DNA from 2 places in the Ciceribacter sp. L1K23 genome. Region 2 is predicted to be linked to the other one. Evidence: predicted binding sites of a transcription regulator. Region 2 holds the regulator's gene; the other holds the start of a gene.
What was found. The regulator LexA, encoded in region 2, represses DNA repair genes until DNA is damaged. The targets are predictions, from matches to a motif close to TGTTCNNNNTGTGTTCNG.

Region 1 (3,415 bases), 730 kb from region 2:
CCTCGAGTTCGGTGATGCGGCCTTCGTTGTGGCTCTGCGCTTCCTTGGCGGCGTGATACTCGGCGTTTTCGGACAGGTCGCCATGGGCACGGGCTTCCGCGATCGCTTCAATGATCCGCGGACGCTCCTCCTGTTGCCGCCAACGCAGTTCCTCCTGCAGCTTGGTGAAGCCGCCCTGCGTCATGGGTACCTTTTCTACCATGTCCTTTTCCTTTGCATTATCCTGTCCACTTTGCCGCAGACACAAAAGAAAAACAGGCTCCGGAGCGAAGCTACGGAACCATGTTTCAAATCAACCTTACTCAAACTATAGCAGAACGTGCGCGGCAATTGCCAGATTTTTTGTCACACACGCTCATGTCCGTTCAGCCATGTCCGTGCACTGCCTGTGGATTGAGGGGTGCTCCGCTGGCGTAGACGCGCCGGGCAAGCAGCGCGAGGAGAAGCAGGGTGACGGTCGCCACGGCGCAGGAAACCGCAAAACCGGCGGAGAAGGCGTGCCTTGCCGCTTCCAGCCATGCGGCGTTGGTCAGTCCGAACGTCTTTGCCGTCTCAAGCGCGCTGGCGAGTGTCGAGCGTCCGCCTTCCGCAAGCGCGGGCGGCACCTCACCGAAATCGACCGGCTGCATGGTCAAGCGATAGATCACGGTGCCGAGGCTGCCGAGCAGAGCCACACCCATGGCGCCTCCGAATTCCGCGCCTGTCTCGGAAATCGCCGAGGCTGCACCGGCCCGTTCGGGCGGGGCGGAGCCGACGATCAGGCCGGTCGTGGTCAAGACCACGGGCACGAAGCCGAGACCGATGATCATGCTCGCAAACAGCACGAGGTAGAGGTTTTGCTGATAGGCGGCGACTGCCATGACGGCTGCGCCCAAAGCGTTGACGACGAGGCCGATGAGCACCGTCCTGACGGAACCGAGACGGTTTGTAATGCGCCAGGCCTGTAGCGACATGATGGTGAAGACGAGGCCCGGCGCAGCCGACCAGATTGCGGCGTCCAGCGGAGAGAGGCCGATCACCAGCTGCAGGAACTGGTTCTGGAACAGGAAGATGCCGAAGACGAAGAACACGCCGAAGAGGTTTACCAAAAGCGATGCCGTGAACGACGGGATCGCGAACAGCGATAGATCGATCAGCGGGTTTTCGAGCTTTTTCTGCCTCCGTATGAAGATGATGCCGAGCAGCATGCCGGCGGCAATGGGTGCGAGGTGAATGACCTGAAAGCCGTCGGTGGCGATGTGCTTCAGCCCATAGATGACTGGCAGGACGGTTGCCATGGAAAGGCCGACGCTGGGTAGGTCGAGCTTCGCGGTGTCGTCGCTGCGGAATTCCGGCAGCAGGAACGGCGCGGTCAAGACGAGGCCCAGCATGATCGGTACGTTGATGATAAAGACGGAACCCCAGTGGAAGAATTCCAGCAGCACGCCGCCGATGAGTGGTCCGACCAGGCCGCCGAGCGCAAACGCCGTGCCCCATATGCCGATGGCGCGGTTACGCTCGGTTTCGACCGAAAACAGATTGACGATCAGCGACAGCGTCGAGGGCGCGATCGTTGCGCCGGCGATCCCGAGAAGCGCGCGCGAAATAATGAGCATCTGCGCGGTCGACGAGAAGGCGGCAAGCAGCGAGGCAAGGCCGAAGCCGACGGCGCCGATCATCAGGATCTTGCGTCGACCGATGCGATCGCCGAGGGTGCCCATGGTGACCAGGAAGCCTGCGACCATGAAGCCGTAGATGTCGTTGATCCACAGTAGTTCGGCGGCCGATGGGTCGAGGTCGGCGGTGATCGCCGGGATCGCAAGGAACAGAACCGACAGGTCCATGGAATAGACGAGACAGGCGATGGACAGGATGAAAAGCCCGGTCCATTCGCGCTTTCCGGCTGGTGTCGCTGCTCGGGCGTTGCTGATCTGCATGGCGCAATCCTTGATGAGGCGTGGAGAGTGCCTCGCGGCGCGTGAATGGACAAATATGAAATTTTGATTGAATCCCCGCGACGGCGACAGCGATCAAAAGTCTCCTAGAGGCCAATGGTGACAGACGATGTCAGCAGACACGGATCCCGGCGGCGTACAGCGGGCGAGAGCCATCACAACACAACCTTTCGATGTTTGACTTTTAGAAATGGAACATATAGTGAACATACATGGTTGTAAAGACGCTGAAAGAACGGCTCGCGATCCTTTCGGACGCGGCGAAATATGATGCATCGTGTGCGTCCAGCGGCACGGTAAAACGCAACTCCTCCGCATCCGGAGGGCTCGGTTCGACGGAGGGCTCCGGTATCTGCCATGCCTACGCGCCGGATGGACGATGCATTTCGCTCTTGAAGATCCTGCTCACCAATTTCTGCATCTACGACTGCGCCTATTGCATCAACCGTTCCTCCAGCAATGTCGCGCGGGCGCGTTTCACGACCGACGAAGTGATCTGGCTGACGTTGGAATTCTACCGACGCAATTATATCGAGGGGCTGTTTCTGTCCTCCGGCATTATCCGCTCTTCCGATCACACGATGGAGGAGTTGGTGCGTGTGGCGCGGGAGCTTCGGACGACGCATAACTTCCGCGGCTACATCCACCTGAAGACCATTCCTGAGGCATCGCAGGCGCTGATCGAGGAGGCGGGGCTTTATGCCGACCGGCTGTCGATCAACATCGAACTGCCGACAGACAAGGGAATTACCGATTACGCGCCGCAAAAACAGCCGGCCGGTATTCGCAGGTCGATGGGCGCGTTGCGGCTGAAGATCGAGGACATGGCGGAGCCGACGCTGAAGACCAAACGCCGGCGCGTGTTCGCGCCTGCGGGGCAGAGTACACAGATGATCGTCGGTGCCGATGGGGCAAGCGATGCCACCATTCTCGGCACGAGTGCGCGGCTCTACGGCAGCTACCATCTGAAACGCGTCTACTATTCGGCCTTCAGTCCGATCCCGGATGCCTCGAGCAAGCTGCCATTGGTCAAGCCGCCGCTGATCCGGGAGCACAGGCTCTACCAGGCGGACTGGCTCTATCGGTTTTACGGCTTCGACATCGGCGAGATCACGTCCGCGCGACCTGACGGCATGCTTGATCTCGACCTCGATCCGAAACTGTCCTGGGCGCTCTCGCACCGGGACCGCTTTCCGGTCGACGTCAACCGGGCGGAGAAGGAGATGCTGCTGCGGGTGCCTGGCTTCGGCACGAAGACGGTGGCAAGTATTCTGGCGGCGCGCCGCTTCCGGCGCTTGCGGCTTGATGACCTGAAACGTCTCGGGGTGTCGCTGAAGAAGGTGCGCCCGTTCATTGTCGCGGAGAGCTGGACGCCGATGCGGCTTGCCGATCGGAGCGATCTTCGCGGGCTTTTCGCGCCGCCGCCAGAACAGCTTGCGTTGTTCTGATGCAGGAGGTCGTTCTCAGGGGCAGGGGTGATT
Region 2 (3,415 bases):
GGTGGCGATGGCGGCATCGAGCGGCTGCCGGCGTGGTTCCTGCCATGCTTCACCGCCGGCTTCGTCGTTCTGACCCTGATGCGGACCTGGCTGCGTCACGCCGGCTCGGTGATCATTCTCGCGACGCTTGCCGCCGTGGTCGTCCTCCCGCGTCCGCCGGCCGGCGCCCTTCTGGTCTCCGAGGATGGCGGGCTGGTCGGGCTGACGGGCGAGGGCGGCATCGCCACCAACCGTGCTCGTCCGCCCGACTTCGTCTTTTCGCAATGGCAGGAGGCGCTCCAGCGGCATACGCATCTGAAGCCGTCGAAACAGGACGCAGCGGCGCTGGCAGATGCTTTTCGGGAGGCGAGGGCGGCCGGTGGCGCGGTACCGCAGGACCTGATCGACCGGACGCGCGCGGCCATGGACAGCATCGCCGCCGACATTCCCGCGGACCGGTTCATCTGCCTCGGCCGGATCTTCTGCCTGACGCGATTGACGCCGCAGCTTGTTGTCGCAACTGTGGAGGAAACATCTCTCGTCGGCCTTGCCTGCGACCGCGCCGATCTCGTGGTAACACCGAGGCGCCTGCCGTTCCGCACCTGTCGCTCGGGCGCGCGACTGATTTCCGCCGATGACCTGCGCCTCACCGGATCGCTGGAACTCTGGCCCGAGGGTGAAAAGGGACTTCGGATCCGTTCGGCCATCTCCGGATCGCCGCGTCCCTGGAACATGCACAGACGATACGACTGGCGTGGCGACGATTACGTCACGACGCCGGTCGACGAGGTGATCGCGAGGATCAGTGGTAGCGGCGAATGAGGCCGACGAGCCTGCCCTGGATCTTGACCCTGTCAGGCGGGAAGATGCGTGTCTCGTAGGCCGGATTGGCCGCTTCGAGTGCAATCGAGGCGCCGCGGCGGCGGAAGCGCTTGAGCGTCGCTTCCTCGTCATCGACCAGCGCCACGATGATGTCGCCGGGATTGGCGGTCGTGCCGTTGCGGATGATGACCGTATCGCCGTCGAGAATGCCGGCCTCGATCATCGAATCGCCCTTGACCTCCAGCGCATAGTGCTCGCCGCCGCCGATCATATCGGCAGGCACCGAGATATCGTGCGTGTTGTTCTGGATCGCCGAGATCGGCACGCCGGCTGCGATGCGGCCCATGACCGGTACCGAGATCGAGTTGCCGTTGTCGGCGACCGGCTCCTTGGCGGGCGCGGCCGGGACCGCCGGCTTCTTGCCGAGGCTGCCCTCGATCACCGCCGGCTCGAAGCCCCGACGGGCCTGCGGCGGCGAATAGGCTTCCGGAAGCTTGATGACCTCCAGCGCCCGGGCCCGGTTGGGCAGACGGCGGATGAAGCCGCGCTCCTCGAGCGCCGTGATCAGACGGTGAATGCCCGACTTGGAAGCAAGATCCAGCGCATCCTTCATCTCGTCGAAGGACGGCGGCACGCCGGACTCCTTCATTCGCTCGTGAATGAAGAGCAGAAGTTCCTGTTGTTTGCGCGTCAGCATCGGCGAATCCCGGTGAAACAAATACAGAACGGACACTATATGTTCCATATGTGTTCCGCAAGTGCCTAAATTTCCGTGAACAGTGATGAAATACCATTGTTGACTGCCTCCGGAACGGCTTTCTGATGAGGCGGCATCATCCCGCGCAAGGAAGGACATCGGATGGTCGAGATCGGTCAGAAGCTGCTGGGCAAGACGGCGGAGCAGTTGAGCGCCGTCGAACGGCGTGTTTTGAAGAAGGCACGGGAGCGCCGGATCGTGTCCGCCGATGCCCATGAGGATTTTCTCGCGACGGCGACGCTGGGCCAAAGGCTCGCGGACGGTATTGCCAGGGTCGGCGGCTCCTGGAGCTTCATCTTCGCCTTCATCGCATTTCTGGTGATCTGGGCGCTGGCGAACACGATTTTCCTGACGAAGGACGCGCCGGACCCCTATCCGTTCATCTTCCTCAACCTCTTGCTCTCGATGCTGGCCGCGATCCAAGCACCGATCATCATGATGAGCCAGAACCGCCAGGCCGAGCGTGACCGTTACATGGCGGCACGCGACTACGAGGTCAATCTGAAGGCGGAGATCGAGGTGCTGGCGCTGCACGACAAGATCGATATCGAGGTGCTGGTCGAACTGCGCGATGCGCGAAAGCAGATCGACCTGCTGATGGATGAGGTGACAAAGCTTTCCGCGCGGCTCGAAACGCGGTAGGGCGGGTGCGATATGAAGGCTCGCTCTGTCAGATCGGGATGAGCGGACGGGAATGGGAAGGAGACAGGACATGACGGCACGCACGATCGACCATCTGGTACTGCCCGTCATCTCGATCGAGGCGGCGCGGGCAAGGCACGCCGCTCTGGGCTTCACCGTCGCCGCCGATGCGCGACATCCGTTCGGAACGGAAAACGCCTGCGTCTTCCTTGCTGACGGCACCTATCTGGAGCCGCTCGGCATCGCGAGCCGGGAGGAGTGCGAAGCCGCGGCAAGGGCCGGCAATGTGTTCGTCGCCCGCGACCAGGCCTTCCGCTTCCGCTGCGGCGAGGGCCTTTCGGGAATTGCGATCACGTCCGACGATGCGGCGTCCGATGACGCCCGTTACCGGGAGGCGGGGCTATCGGCGGGTGCCATCCTCGAGTTCTCGCGACCGGTGCGGATGCCGGACGGGAGGGACGCCACCGCGAGCTTCCGGCTGACCTTCGCCGCCGATCTGCGCGCGCCGGATTTCTTCCTGTTCAACTGCCAACGGATCAATCCTCTGCCCGCCGATCGCGGCAGCCTGACAACCCATGAGAACGGCGTCTCCGGCATCAGGAGCGTCGTGGTCGTCGAGGAGAACCCGTCCGACTTCCAATATATCTTCGAGGCGGCCTTCGACAGCCGCGAGATCGGCGCCAATTCCTTTGGAATCGACCTCGTCGCCGGCGGCACGAAGGTGGAGGTCATGACGCCGGAGGGCGCGCGCGCCTATTTCGGGCTGGAGGCGCAAAGCGCGGAACGCGGACTGCGGGGGCGGGCGGTTGTTTTCGCTTGCCATGATCTTGGCGTGACAGAGCGTCGGCTTGTTGCTAATGGGGTGGCCTTCTCGCGCCAGGGCGGCAGGCTATCGGTCCCGCCGGCACCGGGTCAGGGCGTAACCTACATCTTTGAGGAACAGGCATGAGCATTGAGACAAATTCCGTCGTCACCGTCGGCGAAGGTGCCGTCAAGGTTTCCTTTTCCAATACGGCGCGCTTCTCGCTGATCGCCGGTCCGTGCCAGATGGAAAGTCGCGACCATGCCTTTATGATCGCCGGCACGATGAAGGAACTCTGCGAAAAGCTCGGAATCGGCCTCGTCTACAAGTCATCCTACGACAAGGCGAACCGCACCTCGATTTCCGGCAAGCGCGGCATCGGTCTCGACAAGGCCATGGAAATCTTCGCCGAC

Region 1: a site for LexA is predicted at 2,126-2,143, ahead of J5J10_RS04655 (putative DNA modification/repair radical SAM protein). Genes of this name have one in related genera too.

What each region holds. Positions count from the first base shown of each region.
Region 1 is NZ_JAGRRC010000001.1:1,003,093-1,006,507, forward strand. It holds gene greA (transcription elongation factor GreA) at 1-202, opposite strand, end outside; gene J5J10_RS04650 (MFS transporter) at 366-1,916, opposite strand; gene J5J10_RS04655 (putative DNA modification/repair radical SAM protein) at 2,147-3,382, shown strand; gene J5J10_RS04660 (UdgX family uracil-DNA binding protein) at 3,382-3,415, shown strand, end outside.
Region 2 is NZ_JAGRRC010000001.1:1,730,405-1,733,819, reverse strand. It holds gene J5J10_RS08115 (ComEC/Rec2 family competence protein) at 1-801, shown strand, start outside; gene lexA (transcriptional repressor LexA) at 782-1,498, opposite strand; gene J5J10_RS08105 (DUF1003 domain-containing protein) at 1,661-2,200, shown strand; gene J5J10_RS08100 (VOC family protein) at 2,271-3,149, shown strand; gene kdsA (3-deoxy-8-phosphooctulonate synthase) at 3,146-3,415, shown strand, end outside.